4 regions of the Bacillus sp. OTU2372 genome follow, and region 1 is predicted to be linked to each of the others. Evidence: riboswitches for the same ligand, from Rfam matches in the RefSeq annotation. Region 1 holds a riboswitch; each other region holds the start of a gene.
What was found. A riboswitch is a leader RNA that binds a small molecule or an ion and turns the genes downstream of it on or off. The one in region 1 is predicted to bind S-adenosylmethionine.

Region 1 (5,727 bases):
TCGTTCCGAGGACATAAGCATTCGATTGAGCGGCTTTTTTTGCATTTCGGACAGCAGCGCTGTTGATTTCCTTAACCGAATCTTCTAATCCATACCGCTGCAACTTTAAATAGTTGGCTGCATACGTATGGGTTTGAATGACATCTGCTCCGGCATCAATGTAGGCCCGATGGATGTTTTGGATCTGTTCTGCTTGAGATAAATTGAGTTCTTCTGAACATGTATCCACTCCAAATGAATAAAGCAGTGTGCCCATGGCACCATCGCCTATTAAAATTTGGTTTTTTAATTTGTCTAAAAAGGTCATGATGATTCTCCTTGATGTAACACCAAATGTTGAGCACGAACCTCCTCAAGTGCCTGAGAAAAATCCTTAATCAAATCATCTGGATTTTCTAGTCCAACTGATAAACGGACAAGTCCATCCGTGATTCCACGCTCCAAGCGGTCCTGTTTAGACATAGCAGCGTGAGACATTTTTGCCGGATAAGAAAGGATGGATTCAACCGCACCTAAACTAACCGCAAAAACAGGGATTTCCACATTCGCAACAAAGGTGCGAAGGGCATCTTCAGTAGCTAATTCAAAGGATAAAACAGCTCCCGGACCATCTGCTTGTTCTTTCTGAATTTGATATTGCGGGTGGCTTTCAAGCCCTGGATAATGAACCTTTTCAACCAACGGATGTGCATCTAAAAATTCTGCAATTTTGATCGCTGATTTTTGTGATTGCTCGAGGCGAACACTCAGTGTCTTGATTCCTCGTAAAACAAGCCATGCATCTTGAACACCTAAAATCGCACCAAAACCATTTTGCAAGAATCCTAGTCTTTTAGCTAAATCTTCATCTTTTACAACGGCAAGGCCTGCAACCACATCACTATGTCCTGCTAAAAATTTCGTTGCACTATGAAGGACAACATCCGCACCTAATGCAAGCGGCTTTTGGTGGTAAGGAGTAAGGAACGTATTATCAACAAATGTCAACGCATCGATTTCTTTCGCAATCTCGCTAATCGCTCTAATATCTGTAACTTTCATTAATGGATTTGATGGTGTTTCCACATAAAATGCCTTTGTATTCGGCTGAATCGCTTCCTTTACTTCCTCTAAATTGGTCATATCGACAAAGGTATGTTCAATCCCAAGTCTCGAAAGAACTTGAGTGACCATTCGGAAGGTACCGCCATACACATCCTCGGTAATCACAATATGGTCGCCAGAGGATAGAAGAAGGAAGGCAGTTGAAATAGCTGCCATCCCTGATGCAAAAGCAAATCCTTTCACTCCGCCCTCAAGTTCCGCGATCACATCTTCAAGTGCTTCACGAGTCGGATTTAAGCTGCGGCCATAATCGTACTTGCCGAACTGATCGAAATCAGCTTGGTGGAAGGTAGATGCATGCTGAATGGGAACACTAACCGCCCCCGTTACTGGATCAATTTTATGTTTGTTATGAAGCAGTCTGGTTTCAAAACTATATTCTTCGTGTGCCATTATGCAATTACCCCTTCCTGAACCTTAGCAAAAGCGTTCTGTAAATCCTCAATAATATCTTGTGAATCTTCAATTCCAACCGAGAAACGTAATAAACGATTGCAAACGCCCGCTTGAATGCGAATCTCTTCTGGGATATCCATATGTGTTTGCGTTGCTGGATAAGTAATGAAGCTTTCCGTTCCACCTAAACTTTCTGCAAAACTGATTAAATTTAAATTCTGTAAAAATGGATTCACCCATGCTTCGTCCTTAATTCTAAAGGAAACCATTCCGCCGCGTCCTGGGTAGAGAACATCTGTTACAGCATCATGTTGTGAAAAGAATTCTACGATGGCCTTTGCATTCTTTTCATGCCGTTCCATTCTTAGTGACAATGTCTTCATTCCGCGCATTAATAACCAAGAATCAAATGGACTTAACACGGCTCCGGCACCATTATGGTGGAAAGCTAATCCTTCACAAAGTTCCTTTCCTTTTGCCACAACAAGTCCAGCAAGAACGTCATTATGACCACCAAGGTATTTCGTTGCACTATGGATGACGATATCCGCACCAAGGCTGATTGGCTGTTGTAAAAGTGGGGTATAGAACGTATTGTCCACGATTAATAATAGGCCATGTTGTTTAGCAATCTTTGAAATCGCTGCAATATCCGATTCCTGCATAAGCGGATTGGTTGGTGTTTCTAGGAAAATCGCCTTTGTTTGTGCTGTGATTTTCTTTTCAACTTCTTCCGGACAACAGGTATTCACATATTGAGTGGTTAAGCCCCATTTTTTATAGCCCTTTTCTAATAGGCGGTAAGTACCACCATATAAATCTTCACTAACAATCCATTCGTCCCCAGATTCAAATAAAGCAAGGATTAGTTGAATGGCAGCCATACCAGAGCTGCATGCAAATCCTTGATCCGCACCTTCTAAATCAGCGATGGTTTTTTCAAGGAGCTGGCGTGTTGGGTTCCCTGTTCGTGTATAGTCAAATCCAGTAGATTGCCCGATTCCTTCATGACGGAAGGCTGTTGAAAAATATACAGGCGGATTGACGGTTCCAGTTGTTGTTTCACTGCGGTTACCAATTTGGGCTAGTTTCGTATCAATTTTGTACATAACGCACACTCCTTGTAATAAATAAATGTTTATAATGTTCCACATTAACGCGATTGAGTGATAAAGCATTTTAATAAATAAAAAAAGTCTCCTTATAAGAAGAAGACTTTTGTATGCACAACGCACCTGTCATTCTTCTTATCTTGCAAATTAGTAAATTTGCAGGACTTAGCACCTTTTCAATGAGAATAGACATTGAAGGTTGCTGAGGTGTCGCAGGGCCCTTCCCTCAACCTCTCTTGATAAGAAAACAATTATTTAGATTATTTATAAAATTTACTACAAATTTCGTGTTATGTCAATTTGTTTTTTAGTAATAACTATATCAATGAAGAAACTGGGCGAAAAATCTTTTTAAAAAATATATAAATAGTTAATGGAAAAGTTGTTGACAGTGGTAGTTTATGGATTTATGATAGTGATATAAATTGTTCTTAATAAAGAACTAAAATAGGTATTATGGAATATCAATTTAATAGATTAGATACATAAAGCTGATAAAATTATACCATAGTTTCGGGAAATTGAATTAAAAGAAATTTCTTTTATTTTACTATGGAATTGGTGTTCTATTTAGTGAACTTAGGTTTAAATTAAAAGATTGGCAAAACTGATGTAATGTATGGCAGGAGGAAAAGATGAGCGCAATAGCCGGAATATATCATTTAAACGATGAACAGATCAATCTAGAGCACGGAAGCCAGATGATGAAAGAATTAGAAAAATATCCGGCGGATGATATTCAAACTTGGCATAACGACAAAGTCTTCCTTGGCTGCCATGCACAGTGGATCACACCGGAGTCTGTAGGTGAGAAACTTCCTTATTATGATCACCAAAGAAAGTTAGCTATTACGGCTGATGCGATTATTGATAATCGAGAAGAATTGTTTGAAAGATTACAAGTCAAAATATCTGACAGAAAAACGATGTCTGATAGTGAACTTATATTACGTTCTTATTATAAATGGGGAGAAGAAACCCCTAAGTATTTAGTTGGGGATTTCGCCTTTATGATATGGGACGAGAAAAAACATGAGATATTTGGGGCAAGGGATTATTCTGGAAATAGAATACTTTATTTTCATCAAAATCTCCAAATGTTTATCTTCTGTACAGCCATTCGTCCAATATTAGCCTTATCATTTGTAGAAAATAGTCTCAACAAGCAATGGATTGCTGAGTTTTTGGCTAACCCAGGTATGTTTGACTCTCTAGATGCATCTTCAACAGTTTATAAGAACATACAACAAATACCACCCTCTCATTCTATAAAATTGGTGGAAGGAAAGGTAACTCTCACCCGCTATAGTAAATTACCTGATGGTGAAAAACTTATTCTAAAATCGAATTTTGAATATGAAGAGGCTTTTAAAGAAGTTTTTCAGGAAGCTGTAAAAGCACGATTACGTACTCATAAAAACGTAGGTGCCCATTTAAGTGGTGGATTAGATTCAGGCTCAGTTGCAAGTATTGCAGCAACCGAATTAAGGAAACAAAATAAACAATTGAATACATATAGTTACGTACCAATACAAGGGTTTGAAGATTGGACACCAAAGAGTCGGATTGCTAACGAAAGGCCAGTTATACAATCAACAGTTGACTATGTAGGAAACATAAATGCTGAGTATTTAGATTTTGCAGGACTTAGCTCATTTTCTGTAATTGATGATTGGCTTAATACACTAGAATCACCATATAAATTTTTTGAGAATAGTTATTGGCTCAAGGGAATATATGAAAGAGCTAATCAAGATAGGGTTGGGGTCCTATTAAATGGACAGAGGGGCAACTGGACTATTTCTTGGGGGCCAGCTCTGGAATATCAGGTTATGTTGTTAAAAAGGTTACATTTAATACGATGTTTTCGTGAAATACATTTATACAGTAAGAATATCGGGGTCAAGAAATCAAGAGTCATCTCTGTTGTTGCAAAGAAGACGTTTCCTTTTTTGCATCAGCTTATAACATCTTCAAGCAATGGGAATAACTTTCCAATGTTAATAAATCCAGAATTCGCCAATAAGATGAATGTCTTTGAAAAACTTTTAGAACACGAAATTGATATAAAAGGCAATATTTCTAAAAATTGGTATGAAGTAAGAGCGATGCAATTTGAGCAGCTCTATTATTGGAATATTACTGGAACGTATGGTTCGAAATTTTCTTTATCACACAAAATTTGGGATCGTGATCCTACAAATGATCTCCGTGTGGCCAAATTTTGCTTAGCGCTTCCAGAAGAGCAATATGTTCAAAATGGTTTGGATAGAGCACTTATTAGAAGAGCAACTAAAAACTTACTTCCTGATAATGTTAGATTAAATCAACGGACCCGGGGGGCTCAAGGTGCAGATGGAATTCCTCGTATGGCACCTCATTGGAAATCATTTATTGAATCATTAGAACAAATGCTTAATGATTCGGTAGTTTCTGAGTATTTAAATATAAGAGTAATCAAAAATATCATTACAAAATTCCGAGATGTCCCATCCCCACAATATGTGTATGATGAAGAGTTCAAGATTTTAATGCGAAGCCTGATATTTTATAGATTTATTAAGAATTTTGCTTGAGAGGGGGTGAAAGTATGAAAAAAGATTGGAATAAACCAGAGTTAGAGGTACTTAATGTTAATATGACTATGGCTGGCCCAGGACATAAGATTCCGGATGCAGTCCAACCTGATCCAGATGATCCTGTAAAGTATAGCTAATTTCAAGGGGTATCAAGTTGAAAAAGGTTTGGAATAAACCTGAATTACAAGTACTTAATGTTAGCATAACAATGGCCGGTCCAGGACATCGATATCCGGATGCTGTCCAACCCGATTATCGACATCCATTTGATCCGTATAGCTAATTCCTAGAGGTGAGAAAATGAAAAAAGATTGGAATAAGCCAGAATTAGAAGTACTTAATGTTAACATGACTATGGCTGGTCCCGGGCATAAGATACCGGATGCAGTTCAACCAGATCCAGATGATCCGGTAAAGTATAGTTAATTTTTAGTGAAATTAGGTTAGGATTTATTCAGCCCTTATACATTTTTAACTGTATAAGGGCTTTTATAAATCAACATTGTTATCATTGGAGTGAATAAAATGATTAATAA
Region 2 (5,727 bases), on a different contig from region 1:
TTACCCACTGTTTCATAAAAGTTACCCCCTTTAATACACGTTAATAAATCTGGGCTAATTGCCTAAGATATCGTATGTAGGGAAGAAAGATGTGTGAATGCCCAGTTACATTTAATTTTTAGGTGTTAAGGATCATTGTTGAATTTGTAACGATGTTGATTGGAGCGAAAGGTGCGAGACTCCTGCGGGAGTACGGAGCAGGGGAGACCCCGCAGGCGCTAAAGCGCCGAGGAAGCTCCCCGGACCGCCCGCGGAAAGCGAGCACCTGAAGCGGAAATCAACATCCAAGTTTAACACATTCAACTTTTAAAAATGCTATAAAGGATGGATGACAGATGGACATAAATAATGGCAAAATCCTTGAAATTAATCGATTTCCGTCTCCCAATCCGAATGTGGAATTAAAAGTCATTACCTATCTCTCAAACGGGCTAAAAGTAAAGGGGATGCTTGCAGAACCCATTCATGAAGGCAATCTGGACGGGTTCCTTTATTTGAGAGGCGGAATTAAGAACGTCGGGAAAGTAAGGCCGGCAAGAATTGCCCAGTTTGCCTCAGAAGGTTTTATTGTTTTTGCTCCTTATTATCGGGGAAACCAAGGGGGAGAAGGGAATGAAGATTTTGCTGGGGCAGACAAAGAAGATGCATACGCCGCCTATCAACTTTTGAAATCACTTCAAAGGGTACGGGATATTCATATCTTTGGCTTTTCACGCGGGGGTGTTATGGCATTATGGACGGGAATCCAATTTCCGGAAGCCGCCTCTATCGTTACCTGGGGGGGTGTGAGTGATATGACCCTTACCTATAAGGAACGAAAAGATTTAAGGAGAATGATGAAAAGGGTGATCGGAGGGACACCTGATAAGTATCCGGAACGTTATAAAGAAAGAACCGCCCTTTATGAGCTTGATAAAATGGAAGCCTCTACACTCATTATTCATGGAGTAGAGGATCAAAATGTGTCAGTGGAGCACGCTCATCGGCTGGAGAAAAGGCTGAGATCACTAGATAAATCAGTAGAATGCTGGTACTTTGAAGAGTTTACCCACTATTTTCCTCCTGCCGTAAACAGAAAAGTCGTACATGATTTATCAAAGTGGATGAAAAGTCAGTCTAAAAGATGATAAAATAAAGGTAATATAAGCGGAGGAGCGGATATGTATGGGTATGCCTCTTGAAATGAATACGATGATTGTGACTAAAGGAAGGGAGCAAAGGATAGAGGAGAATCTTTTTGAGTTAGTTAAAGAAGGCTATAGACTTTACCCTATTGAAATTCCGATTGATGTCAAAAAAACTATCGATTGTGATTCAAGTGGAACGGCGCTGATAAAAAAAGTGGAATGGCAAAAAAACACCACATCCATAACCTATCAATTAGTATCCTTAAATACTACAAATTAAACTTGGAGATATACTTCTTTTTTTAGATAGTGCAGGAAAAAAAGCCCATATCGCATATGATATGGGCTTTCTTATCGTTTAAGAAATTATAAAATTTTTCGCTTGTGGATAACTGCTAATAAAAGGACTGTCAACGTCCAGCTCCAGCGCCTAGCCCCTCGATGGTCTACAGCCACTCAGGGAATGAAGGCAAAGAACGCCTTCTTTCCCTGAGCGTCTTATGCTTGTCGAGGCTGTTCAAGGCGCTTGTGCTTTTGTTCCTTGAACTATTTAAGTGGTCCGCCTTGTTCTTCGATTTCTGCCGGGACATTGGCGAACTTTTTAAAGTTTTCATGGAATTTCGCCGCTAATTCCTTTGCTTTTTTCTCATAGGCCTGTTGGTCTGCCCATGTTTTGTTAGGTTGAAGTACCTCATCTGGAACTCCTGCAACATGAACCGGTATATTTAGTCCGAATATTTGATCTCTCACCGTTTCTACATGGTTGAGTTCTCCCTCTAGGGCTGCTTGCACCATTGCTCGTGTATAGGATAACTTCATTCTGTTTCCAATTCCATATTCTCCGCCCGTCCAGCCGGTATTAACTAAAAAGACATTCGCGTTATGCTCTAGAATTTTTTCGCCAAGCATTTCCGCATAGCGTGTCGCTGGAAGTGGAAGGAACGGTGCACCAAAGCATGTTGAGAAAGTGGCTTCTGGAGAGGTAACTCCGCGTTCCGTTCCGGCAAGCTTAGAAGTATAGCCGCTCAAAAAGTGATACATAGCCTGTTCCTTTGTTAACTTAGCAATCGGAGGCAACACTCCGAAGGCATCTGCTGTTAAAAAGACAATCGTATTAGGGTGACCAGCAATACTTGGCTGGATAATATTATCAATGGCCTCCATCGGATAGGCAGCCCTCGTATTTTCCGTTAGGGTGCCGTCATCATAATCAGGAATCCTTGACTCCAAATTGAGGACTACGTTTTCTAGAACGGTACCAAACCGAATTGCATCAAAAATTTGCGGCTCTTTTTCATGGGAAAGATTAATGCACTTGGCATAACAGCCGCCTTCAATATTAAAGACCCCATTAGATGACCAGCCGTGTTCATCATCCCCAATTAAGCGGCGATTTGGATCTGCTGAAAGAGTGGTCTTTCCTGTTCCAGACAATCCAAAGAATAAAGCCACATCGCCCTCAATTCCAACGTTAGCTGAACAATGCATGGAGAAAATATTATTTTCCGGAAGCAAATAATTCATGACAGAAAAGATGGACTTTTTCATTTCCCCGGCGTATTCTGTGCCGCCAATTAATACAGTTCTTTGTTCAAAAGAGATGATAATAAAGGTTTCAGAATTTGTTCCATCAATCACTGGGTCCGCTTTAAAATTGGGTGCGGAAATGACCGTAAACCCGGCATCATGTGTCAGCAATTCTTCTTCTGTTGGGCGGATAAATAACTGATGTGCAAATAGATTTTGCCATGCAAGTTCATTGATTACTTGAATGGGCAGTTGGGACTTTTTATCTGCTCCGGCAAAGCCCTTGAAAACAAAAATCTCATTTTGTTGTCTTAAGTAATCAAGCATTTTATGATAAAGTTTCGTAAAAGCTTTCTCTGAGATTGGCTGGTTTGTTGAGCCCCACGCAACTTTTGACTTAGTAGACTCTTCCATAACAATAAATTTATCCTGTGGCGAGCGTCCGGTATATTTACCTGTGGAAACACTGATAGCGCCGGTGGAAGTTAGAGTTCCTTCATTTCTTCTTAAAACCTTTTCGACTAATTGGGGAACGGATAGTTGAACCTGGACATGACTTTCTTGTAACAAGTGCTTTAATTCGGTTGGAATATGAACAGAATTCATTGACTGAAACCTTCCTTTACATTGATTATTTGTTCAATAGTATAACACATTTATTATAATAGTCTATACTAATATATAAAATTATGTGAATATTTAAGAGTTTATTCTTGTGATAAGAAAATAGTCCTGGATTAATGATTAATAATAAGAGGAAGTAATAAAATGATCTAAAGTAACAGTTTACTCTTTTAAGGAAAAATTTGATAAAAATTCATTGACATTGTTTGAAATAGTAGGTTATGATTTACCCTTGAACGGATACTCTCTTATCCCGAGCTGGTGGAGGGACAGGCCCTATGAAACCCAGCAACCTGCAAACGAAAAAACGGATTTTAGTTGAATCCCCTATTTCGGGCAAAGGTGCTAAACCTGAAGCAAGGCTTGACCTTGAACGATAAGAGTGAAAGGCACGCAGAACTTTTGCTATCAACCTTTCCTCATTAGATGGAAAGGTTTTTTGTTGTTTTTACGTGCTTGCTACATAAATGTACTTTTTATTCCATCGTATAAACTGCCAGGGCATTATCCGAAATGAGAAAATAGTCTGGTTCAAGCACCAAGGCACTTTTACATTTCTATAATAATAATCCCATGTTTATTTCATACTACTAAGGGAATGAGTTCCGTATCAATTCGAGGTTAAAAGGCAGGTATACATAAAACCCATACAGCTAACCTCACTTTATTCCATAATAAGGAGGAATTCAGATGTCAACAAAACGTCGTTTGTTTACTTCTGAATCAGTAACCGAAGGTCATCCTGACAAGATTTGTGACCAAATTTCTGATTCCATTTTAGATGCAATTTTAGCTAAAGATGCTAATGCTCGAGTTGCCGCTGAAACTTCAGTAACAACAGGATTAGTTCTAGTAGCAGGAGAAATCACGACATCCACTTATGTAGATATTCCTAAAATCGTTCGTGAAACAATCAAAGGGATCGGTTATAATCGTGCAAAATATGGTTTTGACTCCGAAACTTGTGCGGTTTTAACTTCTATTGATGAACAATCTCCTGATATTGCGATGGGCGTTAACCAAGCCCTTGAAGCTCGTGAAGGTCAAATGTCAGAGGAGCAAATTGAAGCAATCGGTGCAGGGGACCAAGGTTTAATGTTTGGTTTTGCGTGTAATGAAACAAAAGAGCTTATGCCTCTTCCGATTTCACTTGCGCATAAACTTGCACGCCGATTGACGGAAGTACGGAAAGAGGACTTACTGCCTTATTTGCGTCCGGATGGAAAAACACAAGTAACCGTTGAATACGATGAGAACGATAAACCTGTTCGAATTGATACGATTGTCATTTCAACGCAGCACCACCCAGAAATTTCATTGGAGCAAATTCAGCGTAACGTGAAGGAATATGTTATCAATCCTGTTGTTCCAAAAGAACTGATTGATGAAAACACTAAATATTTTATTAACCCAACTGGCCGTTTTGTTATCGGCGGGCCGCAAGGTGATGCAGGTTTAACAGGCCGTAAAATCATTGTGGATACTTACGGCGGTTATGCTCGCCATGGCGGCGGTGCATTCTCTGGTAAAGATCCAACAAAGGTTGACCGTTCAGCGGCATATGCTGCTCGTTATGTTGCCAAAAATATTGTGGCTGCAGGATTGGCAGATAAGGTAGAAGTTCAGCTAGCATATGCAATTGGTGTAGCAAGACCTGTTTCCATTTCAGTTGATACGTTTGGAACAGGCAAAGTTAATGAAGAGCAATTAGTTACGTTAGTAGAACAAAACTTTGATCTTCGTCCAGCTGGTATCATTAAGATGCTTGACCTTCGCCGCCCAATCTACAAGAAAACAGCTGCTTACGGCCACTTTGGTCGGACAGATATTGATCTTCCTTGGGAGCGCACTGACAAAGCAGATGCGTTAAGAGAGCAAGCAAATCTATAAGTAAGCAGGGAGTTGCATCTAGAATGTAACTCCCTTTTTCGTTTCATCGTCATTTAAATTGATTTTGTAACTATGTTTAGGTAGGTACAAAGAAGTGAAAAATGAAGGATATCTTGGCGATAAAGGATAAACATGATAAACTTTGGTGATTGCGGATTTGTCCGCAGTCACTGGACGCTATTGACGACCGAGAGAGAAAAAAAGAGTCCTGCGGGTGTTTAAAATTTTCCTAATGTTCACAGTGCCATTTTTTTTATAATAGTGGTAGTATTAGAGAGATGTTTTTTAGAAGACGTTTAATATGAATTGGAGTAGGTGAGGTACATAATGTGTGGTTTTATCGGTTGTGTACACGACAAAACACAAAACTATAGTGATGAACAAAAACAACAATTTAAAAATATGAACGATTTAATTACCCATCGCGGGCCGGATGATGATGGTTTTTATTACGATGACCATATCCAATTTGGCTTCCGTCGTTTGAGTATTATCGATATTGAAAGTGGTCATCAGCCGCTAACGTATGAGAACGAGCGTTATTGGATTATTTTTAATG
Region 3 (5,727 bases), on a different contig from region 1:
TACCGAAATGAACAACCTTTGTCGTAAAGTTTTGCGTCTGGTCACCACGGCCGACTACGACAGTTTTCGTATCGCCAGTTGAGCCATCGCCAAGTAAGTTTGTTGTGTTTTCAGAAATAGTATTTCCTTCGTTCATAAGGCCAAGAGCCCATTCAATCCGGGAATCTCTACCTGCTACACCACGACGGTTGACATAAGTGGTAATCCCTTTTGCCAAATAATCAACAGCCCCGTATTGGACTTTTGCATTCACATTGGCGATAACCTCAGTCAAAATATTTGCAAGAGTATTTGAGGTTTCCACTGTAGAAATGTAGTTTTCTACATATGTGACAGCACTATTATCTTCTGCCACTACAATCACATGGTTAAATAGGTTTGCCTCAGCATGATCTTGTACAAACACTGCCTGAATTGGTTCTTTAATTTCCACATTTTTCGGAATGTATAAGAAAACTCCTCCGTTTACTAATGCTGCATGAAGGGCAGTTAAACGGTTTTCATCCATATTGATGGCTTGAGTCATGTAGTACTTTTTCAAAAGGTCGCCATGTTCTCTTGCAGCTGTCAATAGATCCGTAAAGATAACACCCTTACTTTTCAGCTCTTCAGATAAAGTTAAAAAGGCAGGAGTCTGATTTCGCTGGATATAGAGATTTTTATTTTGATCCTCTACATTTATTAATGCTTTTACTTCCTCTGGAAGTGCATCTAGTGATGGATAGGCATCACTTTTGACTGTGTGCTGTTGGAATTGTGTGAAATTCCATTTCTCTATTTTGGTTTTATCAGGTCTTGGCATGGAAAGCTGTTCGAATTCGTTTAGTGCTTTAAGCCGGAATTCTTCAAACCAAGCAGGCTCATTCATTTCTTTCGAGAACGAGCGGACAAATTCCTGATCAACTGGTAATTTGGTTTCTGTTGTCATTGTAATCCTCCTAACACTCAGTTACGCTTCTTGCCCAACTGTTTCATCTTCAATGCCAAGCTCTTGTTTGATCCAGTCATATCCTTCTGCTTCTAAGCGTTGTGCCAGCTCTGGTCCGCCTGATTTAACAATACGGCCTTGCATCATAATATGCACATGGTCAGGAGTGATATAGTTTAAAAGACGTTGATAGTGCGTGATAATTAGGCAGCCGAAATCTTCTCCGCGCATTTCATTAACACCCTTTGAAACAACCTTTAGGGCATCGATATCTAGTCCAGAGTCAATTTCATCCAAGATCGCGATCTTTGGCTCAATCATCATTAATTGAAGAATCTCGTTACGCTTTTTCTCACCGCCGGAGAATCCTTCATTTAGATAACGCTGTGCCATATCCAGGTCCATTTCAAGGAATTCCATTTGCTTATCCATCTTACGAATAAATTTCATAAGCGAAATTTCGTTTCCTTCACCTAAACGGCTGTTAATCGCCGAACGTAAAAAATCGGCATTTGTGACGCCGTTAATTTCGCTTGGGTATTGCATTGCCAAAAATAGTCCTGCACGTGCGCGCTCATCTACTTCCATTTCAAGAACATCTTGTCCGTCTAGAGTAATCGAACCGCTAGTTACTTCATATTTTGGATGTCCCATAATGGCAGATGATAAGGTGGACTTACCAGTACCGTTTGGTCCCATGATTGCGTGAATTTCTCCACCCTTTATTTCAAGGTTAACACCTTTTAATATCTCTTTCCCATCAATTGCTACATGTAAATCTTTGATCGTTAAAGTTGATCCAGCCATATTTATACCTCCGAAAAGAAAGTGTTGTTAGCTTGCAATGCAAGTTTGTTTGTAGTTCTATTCTCATTTTATTCTCATTACAATCTTATAACAAATGAAATGTATTAGCAACTCTTAAACAGTAGAAACAAAGAGCTATTTTCATTAAGATAAAACTAATTGAGAATACAAACAGAACATTTGAATGAAGATTCTGATAATAACCCCTTATGTAGAATAGACCCGAATAGAATCATACCTCATTTTTTTATCATTTCCAACTGTAATAGACTATAAATACTTTTCTATTTTTACCCAATCAACCTGTTTCATGTATTCAAACAAACGAGGAAAAGCCAGTGAATCACTCACTGACTTACCCATTTTTACCTATTATATATTACTCAGAAACCGGTACAACTGCACCTTTGTATTTATCAAGGATGAAGTCTTGGATTTCTTTAGAGTGAAGAACTTCTACAAGTGTTTTGATCGCTGGTTTGGTTTCATCACCTTTACGAACCGCAATGACGTTCACATATGGAGAGTTCTTGTCTTCAATCGCGATTGAATCTTTAATTGGGTTTAAACCTGCATCAATAGCATAGTTTGAGTTGATTAAAACGGCATCGCCTTCACCGTTTTTATAGATTTGTGGTAAAAGTTTTGCTTCGTAATCTGCATCAAATACTAGTTTTTTAGGATTTTCTACAACATCTTTGATTTCTGCTTTTGTTTTATCAATGCCCGATTTTAATTTGATAAGTCCTTGTGCTTCTAATAATGAAAGCAGACGGCCGTGGTCAGCGACAGAGTTGCTCATGATTAAGTGAGCGCCAGTAGGAAGATCGCTTAGTTTCTTGTATTTCTTAGAATAAATTCCAATTGGCTCGATGTGGATACCGCCAGCATTAACGAAACCATAGCCAAACTCTTTATTTTGTGACTCCAGGTATGGAATGTGTTGGAAATAGTTTGCATCTAGCTCTTTTGACTGTAAAGCTTTGTTTGGAAGTATATAGTCTGTGAACGTCTTAATTTCTAAGTCAATACCTTTTTCTTTTAAAATTGGTTTTGCTTTTTCTAAGATTTCTGCGTGTGGAACAGTAGATGCTCCGACCACTAATTTGGTTGTGCTGCTTTTCGTGTCTGTACCTTCAGACTTGTCAGTTGATTTTCCGCATGCAGCTAATGCTAGCACAAGTGCTGCTGTTAAAACTAATGTTAACCATTTTTTCATGTTGACCTCTCCTTTTATCTTTTATCTAATTTTGAAGTGATAAAATCACCGATAAACTGAATCACAAAAACGATAATTAAAATAATAACTGTTGCAATTAGTGTAACGTCGTTCTGGTTTCTTTGGAAACCATAGTTATACGCAAGGTTCCCAAGGCCGCCGGCACCGATCGCACCTGCCATAGCTGTATACCCAACAAGAGCAATTGCGGTAACTGTGATTCCAGAAATAAGGGCTGGCATTGATTCTGGCAATAAAACTTTCCAGATAATCGTCCCAGTAGTTGCCCCCATTGATCTGGCAGCTTCAATGACCCCTTTATCAATTTCTCTAAGGCCAATTTCCACCATTCTTGCGTAAAATGGAGCCGCACCAATAATAAGAGAAGGCAATGCTGCATTTTCACCGATCATCGATCCAACTAATATGGTGGTCAGCGGGATTAATAATACAATTAAGATAATAAACGGAATCGAGCGAAAAATATTGACGATGGCACTAATCACAGCGTTGATTGGTTTGTTTTCCCAGAGGTTCCCTTTGGAAGTAAGAAATAAAACTAATCCTAGTAAGGTACCTAAAATGAAGGTTGCTACAACGGAAATACCTGCCATGTAAAGTGTATTTTTTGTTTCTTCCCACATGATTAACCAGTCAACATTTGGAAGATAATGTTTAATCATTTGTAACCACCTCCACACCTACAGCTTGAGCGCGAATGAAATCAACTGCATGGTTAACTTCCTTGTCGTCGCCATCGATATGAATGAACAGGGTTCCATATGATCCATTTTGCGTTTGCGCTATTTTGCCTTGTAAAATATTAACCGTGACCTGATGATGACGGATTAAATTTGTGATAACTGGCTGCTCAGCTGATTCACCAATAAAGGTTAATTGAACAATCTGACCAGATTGATAACGCTCAAGCAAATGATCTGCCGCTTCTTTTGTATCTTCATTCTCTGATACTTGCTGGACAAATCGCTTCGTGATTGGCTGCTGCGGATTTTTAAAGACATCCAGCACTGAACCAAGCTCAACGACCCTGCCGCTTTCCATAACAGCCACGCGGTGACAGATTTTTCGAATAACGTGCATTTCGTGTGTAATTAACACAATTGTTAAACCTAGGCGTTTATTGATATCCACCAGCAATTCGAGGATTGAATCTGTTGTCTGAGGATCTAACGCTGAAGTTGCTTCGTCACAAAGTAATACCTTTGGATTATTCGCGAGTGCCCTGGCAATTCCAACCCGTTGCTTTTGACCACCGCTAAGCTCTGATGGATAGGCGTTTTCCCGGCCTTCCAAACCAACCAGTTTAACAAGCTCTGCCACTCTTTTCTTTCTTTGCGGACCTTTAACACCGGCAATTTCTAGTGGAAAGGCAATATTTTCACTGACTGTTCTTGACCACAGTAAGTTAAAATGCTGGAAGATCATGCTGATTTCCTGACGGGCCTTGCGAAGTTCAGACCCCTTAACTTTTGATATAACACGACCTGCAACCGTAACGCTTCCTTCTGTTGGGAGCTCTAACCCATTTAGCATGCGGATTAACGTACTTTTTCCGGCACCACTATAGCCAATCACGCCGAAGATTTCTCCATCTTTAATCTCAAGGTTTACATCATCGACTGCCTTAAGTTCACCTTTTTTACCGGGAAATATTTTCCGAACATTCTGAATTGAAATCATTTGATCACCTACTTTTTATCGAAATCTTGGATATAGGGTTAACTGTAAGAGTAAAAAGAATTCTATTATTTCAGAAAAATAAAAATACCTTTCTGCGCGGGCAGAAAGGCATTATCAAAAATAAACCTTTCTCCCATCTCCCAAAGCAAACGCTTTGTGTGAATTGGCACCATTTCAATAAATATTGACGGTTGCCGGGCTTCATCGGGCACATCCCTCCACCTCTCTCGATAAGAGCTTACAGCTTCTATATTCAATTAAAACATTATATTATTTAAGTAAACTTATTATATTAACAAAAGTTATCGTATCACGGATAAAATGGGGTGTCAACGATTTTTTCTGAACATAATAGTAGGTAAAATTTAGGCATTCGCTTTTAGTGAGGTTAATCCTGTCGCAGATTCTATCGCTGTCTCAAGGTCATCCATTAAATCCTCGACATTCTCAATCCCGATGGAGAGACGGATTAAATCTTCTGATACACCGGCAGCCTTAAGTCCTTCGGCATCGAGCTGCTGATGTGTGGTGCTGGCAGGGTGAATAATTAAGCTCTTTGCGTCACCGACGTTGGCAACATGTGCCCAGAGTGTTAAGGAATTGATCAATTTTGCTCCCGCTTCTTTTCCGCCTTTAATACCAAAGACCACCATTGAGCCGGCTCCTTTAGGCAGATACTTTTCCGCTAATTGATAATCTGGATGTGAACTATGACCAGGATAGGATACCCACTCCACCGCCGGATGAGCTAATAAATAATCAACGATTTGCTTGGTATTGGCTACATGCTCCTTCATCCGCACATGAAGCGTTTCTAGCCCTAATGTAAACAGGAAGGCATTTTGCGGACTTAGTGCAGGTCCGAGATCACGTAATAATTGGACGCGCGCTTTTATGATATAGGCAATTGCCCCTAAGGCTTCTGCATAGACAAGGCCATGATAGCTGTCATCCGGGGTGGTGAAGCCTGGGAATCTTGGAGAATTCCAATCAAACTTACCGCCATCGACAATAATGCCGCCAGTTGTGGTTCCGTTGCCTAATAACCATTTAGTTGCCGAGTGAACGACAA
Region 4 (5,727 bases), on a different contig from region 1:
AAACCTTGCCAGCCATGGCTGTTCATCCTTTCCCTAACTAGATAATGTTCTTACTTTGCAAGTATTGAAAAATCTGCTCGACTGCTTCACCCACTGAAAATTTGTCAGAGCGTATAGTGATTTCTGGACGCTCCGGTGCTTCATATGGAGAATCAATTCCTGTAAAATCTTTAATTTCGCCGCGGCGAGCTTTTTCATAAAGCTTCTTTGGATCACGAGCTTCACATTGTTCTATTGGGCAGTCAATGTATACTTCAACAAACTCGCCCTCTTCAAACAATGCACGAACCTGATCACGGTCAGAACGGAATGGAGAAATAAACGCGGTTGTTACAACTGCACCGCTGTCGACAAATAATTTTGCCACTTCTCCAATTCGGCGGATATTTTCTGTTCTGTCATAATCTGAAAAGCCTAAGTCCTTGTTTAAACCATGACGGATATTATCACCATCTAGGACATATTCATTAATTCCCTGACGATATAATTCACTTGACACGGCATTAGCAATCGTTGATTTACCAGAACCGGAAAGGCCAGTAAACCAAAGAACACAGCTTCCATGACCATTTTGAGCGCGGCGGTCTGCTTTCGAAACCGTTGCAGAGTGCCATGTAATATTCGTTGCTTTAGTCATTGTTGTTTATCCTCCTTAGACCGTTGCGGCTTCTTCTTTCATACCTTCTATTAATACTTCCACTACTTCTTTCCGGCTGAATGTAGCAGGAGGAAGGACACCAGCGCGAAGCATTTCTCTAACCTTAGTACCAGAAAGGATCACGCGGTCTTCTTTGCTGTGCGGGCAAGTTTTGTCAGATGCCATACCCTCACACTTTGTGCAATAGAAGCTGTGTTCAAAGAACATTGGTTTAATGCCAAGTTCGCCTTCAGCGAAATTGCTGAAAATGTGCTGAGCATCATATGTTCCGTAATAGTTGCCTACACCAGCATGGTCGCGGCCAACGATGAAGTGAGTGCAGCCAAAGTTTTTACGGGCAATCGCATGGAAAATTGCTTCTCTTGGTCCGGCATAACGCATTGCTGCTGGATATACACCAAGTTGTACACGCTCAGCAGGATAGTAATTATCAAGTAATACACGGTAGCTTTTTAAACGAACTTCTGCTGAAATATCGTCTGATTTTGTTTCCCCTACAAGCGGGCTTACGAATAATCCATCAACTGTTTCTAAGGCAGCTTTTTGGATGTACTCATGTGCACGGTGGATTGGATTTCTGGTTTGGAAGCCAACAATTGTTTTCCAGCCTTTTGCTTCGAACATCGCGCGTGTTTCTTTTGGCTCATACCAAACATCAGCGAATACGCCTTTATCAGATTTTTTAACAAGTGTAATATCCCCTGCTACATAAACAGGTCCTCTTTCATATAAACGTTTAACGCCTGGATGGGCGACTTCGTCTGTTTTGTAAACTTCAATAGCTTCTTTATCTAAATCTGGCTCATACCATTCAGATACTTTGATTACACCATAAACCTCGTTTTGAAAAACTAACTTGATTTCTTCTCCTACTTTGAGTGTTGCAGCCGTTTCGTAGGAAACAGGCAATGTAACTGGAATGGACCAGATGGTATTGTCTGCCAAACGCATGTTAGAAACAACATTTTCGTAGTCGGCTTTTCCAAGGAACCCTGTTAGCGGGCTGAATAGTCCTACACCAATCAACTCTAGATCACTCAATGCAATAGCATCAATCTCAAGTTCTTTCTCGATGTTTGTTAAATCATAAGTTGGGTCGAATGCTTGAATTAGTTTTCCTCCGTGAGGTGCTGGTAAAAATGACACTTTCAATCAAGTCCTTTCTTTTTTGGGAAATTATATATCAATAAAAATATGAAACTAGCAGATTTAATCTTTCGCAATCTCCTGGTGCACCGTGATACTTGGTTTTTGTCTTTTCATTAAGGACATAACACCAAAGACGGATATTAACACCCCGGCCATTGCGATGATAGGGTAAAGATTATGTTCAATAATCATTTGGATTAATGTATATGATAATACCATGGATAAAACCGGTGATACAATCCAAACTGTTAGAAGTTGTACGACGATATCTTTTTTCAAAACAGATTTGCCATTTTTTGCAAATCCAATCCCGATAATCGATGATGTGGTAATTTGTGTCAACGGAACTGGAATTCCAAAAACAGAGGCAATCGTTACAATAGTTGCACCTGTTCCTGAGATCACACAGCCCTCTTCTAACCGCAGTGCCGTAATTTTCTTCCCATTCGTCTCAAGGACGCGATGACCGAGGATAAGTGCCCCGCCGGCTACGAATAAACCGCCCCACAAGATCCCATTTTCGGTAGAAATTATTTGGGCCCCGACCAGAGGACCTACGGCATTGGCCACATTGTTCATTCCAGCTGAAAAGGCTTCGAACAATCCCATAAAAACGACTAATACAGAAAGAAAAGGGACTGCCTTCGTTGCTTCCATCCATTTTTTTAAATGTTTATTTTTTAATAGATACGTAACCGAGATCGCAATGATAAAGGCAACAAATGGCGTCAGCAGCCAGAATAGCAAAATCCAAACTAGTTTGCTGACAAACACGGATTGATAGACAATCCCTGCACCAATCACAGCACCTACCGCTACTTCACTCGTTGAAAGTGGAATTCCGAAGATATTCGCTAGGAACAATGACAGTGCCGCAGAAGTTAAAACAATTAAGGCAACCGGGACCGTAAACGTGCTGCTTGGGACAATCCCGCTTCCCAGCGTTTTCACAACTTCTCCGCCGCCAAGCCATGCTCCAAAGAAAACGGTGATACTGCATAACAGCAAGGCCAGCCTTTTTTTTACGACACCTGCTCCGTAGGCAATCCCCATCGAAGCTGCTGCCCCGCTGGCACCTATATTAATGGCAAAAAACAAACCAATCATCATGGCAATAATTGTGAGCAAATAAAATACCCTCCTTTAATCCCGCATTACGGACTTTTAACCCCCGTCTTTAAAATAATGATGGATTAAGAGCCCGAAGAGGTGGGCACTGCCCATCAATACCGGAATGGTTCAAAATCCACAGTGGGGACCACGGTGGTGATGCTCTGGCTTAACGGGTATGTAAGCCACATTCTGTCTTGCCGCTGCCTGACCAGCGTCCTGCGCGTGAATCCCCGCCATCTCCAACCGGCTTTGTGCAAGGGAAACAGCCAATACTAGGGTAATTTTGGTCATGTAAGGTATTGTATGGAAGATCCTTACTCTTGATGTAATCCCAAACCTCATCCCAAGTCCAATGAATTAATGGGCAAACTTTAATATTTTCGAATTTTTCATCCTTATTAAGGAATTCAGTGTTGGCTCTTGTTGGTGACTGTTCCCGGCGCAGTCCTGAGATCCACGCTTGTTTAGCAGTCAATGTCTCCCTTAATGGGATTACCTTACGAATGTTGCAGCACTGATTGGCATCTCTAAGCCATAAAGCTGAGCCATATTGTGCTGCTTGTTCATCAAGACTTACTTTCGGTTGTTTCCGCTCAATCCGCAATGTTGGGAAGCGGGCTTCGATTTTGTCGATTACCTCGTATGTTTCAGGGAAATGAAGCCCTGTGTCTAAAAATACGATATGGGCATCAGGCTTTACCTGATGAATGAGGTCAATCAACACAATCGCTTCTGCACCAAAACTTGATGCATATACGATTTCTTCATCGGGATAGTTGTTATAAGCCCACTCTAATACCGCACGTGCCCCTTTTGTTTCATCATCGAATGAAAATGTGTCTGAAATTTGTTGCCAATTTTGATAGGTTATTGCAGCCGTCATTCTACATGCCTCCTTTTTTCATAAAAAAAACGTCTTCCTGGATGGTTGACGTGTGGTCAGCCTCCAGCGTTCTGGTCAGCGGATTTTATTTTGTTTAAGACGAACCTTTTCATTTTTTTCTATTTGTACAATCTTGCCATCCTGAACTACTAGTGTAATCGACCCAAATTTTAAAGAAACCAACATGCTCTCTAAATGAGTAATTAGTTCTTCCCTTTCCGCAGCGTTCAGATGATTCGCCTCCTTTTTACAAAAAACGCCTTCCCCATTTTAGGAAAGGCGTTACTTAATCCAGTAAACACCTTATCTACCAAAATGAAAAACATTTTGCTGGAATTGGCACCTTGCTTGGCAGGTTGCCGGGCTTCATCGGGCCAGTCCCTAAGCCTCTCTAGATAAGAATTTTATTTGATGGAATTAATCCTACCATACCAATAGGATTTATGTAAATAAAAAAATACAAAATTTAAAAAATTATTAGCCTCCCCTCTCTATCGTTGTGAACTTTTAGCAAAAATTTTTTTGAAACCAATGCCCTTTTTTGAATTTTTGCATTTACTGTAATGTGAAGGAGGATGATAGATGTGACGGAATTGAATTTTCATCAAATTGCCCATGAACTGTTAAAAAAAGAAGTAGAAGTGGTGACCCTTCAAGGGAACTTTGTTGGCAGACTTCTCGATGTTGGCCGTGATGTTATTGTATTGGAATCGAGAGGCAGGGTTCGCCCGCGAGTTTTAGCGATCAGAATTGAAACCATCGTGGCGATTTTCCGGGTAGAAAATATTGGACCTAGAGGACCATTTGGATTTGGACCAGGTGAAGCCGGGGATTCACCTGAGCGCGAGGAAAGCAGCAGTAGCAGCAGTCATTAAGGTAAAATAAAGAGAAAGCAAATTTTTTATTGCTTTCTCTTTTTATTCGTATATCCGTAAACCAATGATAGTGTCTGTCATTACCCTTTTACATATTATCGTGTTAAAATAGTGAATTGAAAAATGTGCTCAAGAGTATTATGAGTTCGGAATTACATAAGTCGTGTTTCGTTATTGGAAGGACAAGATAAAATTTTTTATAGACAGAAGGGTTTTACTTGAAAAAATCAACAATGAATTTAGACCATAAACTACTTCGTTTTTCGGTCACTTTGATTACTGCTTTTGTGGGCGGACTATTGTTCACAGTCTTGCATACACCGATTCCCTGGCTGCTCGGTCCGATGGCGGCTGTATTGATCGGTGCTAGGTTTGGAAAAATCGCCTTTTACTGGCGGGTCGGAATTCGTGATACCGGCTTAATTATCGTTGGCTATTCGATTGGCTTATCGTTTACAAAAGACGCGCTCTTGCAAATTATCGCGAAACTCCCATCGATGGTGCTCATGACGACTTTATTAGTCTGCTTTTGCGCTGGAATTGCTTGGGTTGTTTCTAAACTGACTGGGGTCGATTATCCAACGGTTCTGACGGGAAGTATTCCTGGCGGACTTTCGCAGATGATTATTTTTGCGGAAGAAATGAAAGGAATCGACATTACCACTGTTACTTTCCTGCAAGTGGCTCGATTGATGATGATTATCTTTGTCGTCCCCTTTTTGATTTTGGGTCCGTTGTTTCATCATGCGGGCAGCGGTGCAGCGGCGGATGTGGTGGATAAAGCATCTCAAACCACAGGTCCGGTTTTTCCTAATTTGATTTTGTTAGCGATGATATGTATATTTTGTGCATTTTTGTCGCGTAAACTTAAGTTTCCAACTCCCAACTTATTAGGACCTATCCTCGGAACAGCGATTGCCGGTATTTCCGGGCTGCATGGACCTGTCTTGCCGCCATCTGTATTGAATGTTTCTCAGTTTATGATTGGCTCCTATATTGGTTTGTTGTTGAAACCGGAGAAACTCGAGCATAAAGCAAAAGTCATTAGC

Region 2: another riboswitch for S-adenosylmethionine. It lies ahead of metK (methionine adenosyltransferase); the one in region 1 lies ahead of AAHB15_RS12885 (methionine biosynthesis PLP-dependent protein).
Region 3: another riboswitch for S-adenosylmethionine. It lies ahead of AAHB15_RS11875 (methionine ABC transporter ATP-binding protein); the one in region 1 lies ahead of AAHB15_RS12885 (methionine biosynthesis PLP-dependent protein).
Region 4: another riboswitch for S-adenosylmethionine. It lies ahead of AAHB15_RS09880 (YezD family protein); the one in region 1 lies ahead of AAHB15_RS12885 (methionine biosynthesis PLP-dependent protein).

Annotation. Positions count from the first base shown of each region.
Region 1 is NZ_JASATK010000006.1:204,981-210,707, reverse strand. Features, by position in the region: gene AAHB15_RS12895 (bifunctional homocysteine S-methyltransferase/methylenetetrahydrofolate reductase) at 1-307, opposite strand, end outside; gene metC (cystathionine beta-lyase) at 304-1,497, opposite strand; gene AAHB15_RS12885 (methionine biosynthesis PLP-dependent protein) at 1,497-2,609, opposite strand; SAM riboswitch class I at 2,745-2,858, opposite strand; gene AAHB15_RS12880 (asparagine synthase-related protein) at 3,248-5,188, shown strand; gene AAHB15_RS12875 (paeninodin family lasso peptide) at 5,203-5,328, shown strand; gene AAHB15_RS12870 (paeninodin family lasso peptide) at 5,346-5,474, shown strand; gene AAHB15_RS12865 (paeninodin family lasso peptide) at 5,492-5,617, shown strand; gene AAHB15_RS12860 (aldolase) at 5,717-5,727, shown strand, end outside.
Region 2 is NZ_JASATK010000007.1:224,592-230,318, reverse strand. Features, by position in the region: gene AAHB15_RS14240 (ABC transporter substrate-binding protein) at 1-16, opposite strand, end outside; gene AAHB15_RS14235 (alpha/beta hydrolase family protein) at 336-1,127, shown strand; gene AAHB15_RS14230 (DUF2584 domain-containing protein) at 1,165-1,407, shown strand; gene pckA (phosphoenolpyruvate carboxykinase (ATP)) at 1,674-3,260, opposite strand; SAM riboswitch class I at 3,524-3,661, shown strand; gene metK (methionine adenosyltransferase) at 3,969-5,168, shown strand; gene asnB (asparagine synthase (glutamine-hydrolyzing)) at 5,496-5,727, shown strand, end outside.
Region 3 is NZ_JASATK010000005.1:244,125-249,851, reverse strand. Features, by position in the region: gene sufD (Fe-S cluster assembly protein SufD) at 1-928, opposite strand, end outside; gene sufC (Fe-S cluster assembly ATPase SufC) at 950-1,735, opposite strand; gene AAHB15_RS11885 (MetQ/NlpA family ABC transporter substrate-binding protein) at 2,115-2,954, opposite strand; gene AAHB15_RS11880 (methionine ABC transporter permease) at 2,969-3,637, opposite strand; gene AAHB15_RS11875 (methionine ABC transporter ATP-binding protein) at 3,630-4,655, opposite strand; SAM riboswitch class I at 4,786-4,892, opposite strand; gene AAHB15_RS11870 (O-acetylhomoserine aminocarboxypropyltransferase/cysteine synthase family protein) at 5,021-5,727, opposite strand, start outside.
Region 4 is NZ_JASATK010000004.1:102,122-107,848, forward strand. Features, by position in the region: gene cobA (uroporphyrinogen-III C-methyltransferase) at 1-16, opposite strand, end outside; gene cysC (adenylyl-sulfate kinase) at 38-637, opposite strand; gene sat (sulfate adenylyltransferase) at 653-1,804, opposite strand; gene AAHB15_RS09870 (inorganic phosphate transporter) at 1,868-2,935, opposite strand; gene AAHB15_RS09875 (phosphoadenylyl-sulfate reductase) at 3,087-3,803, opposite strand; gene AAHB15_RS09880 (YezD family protein) at 3,879-4,007, opposite strand; SAM riboswitch class I at 4,104-4,205, opposite strand; gene AAHB15_RS09885 (hypothetical protein) at 4,388-4,678, shown strand; gene AAHB15_RS09890 (AbrB family transcriptional regulator) at 4,897-5,727, shown strand, end outside.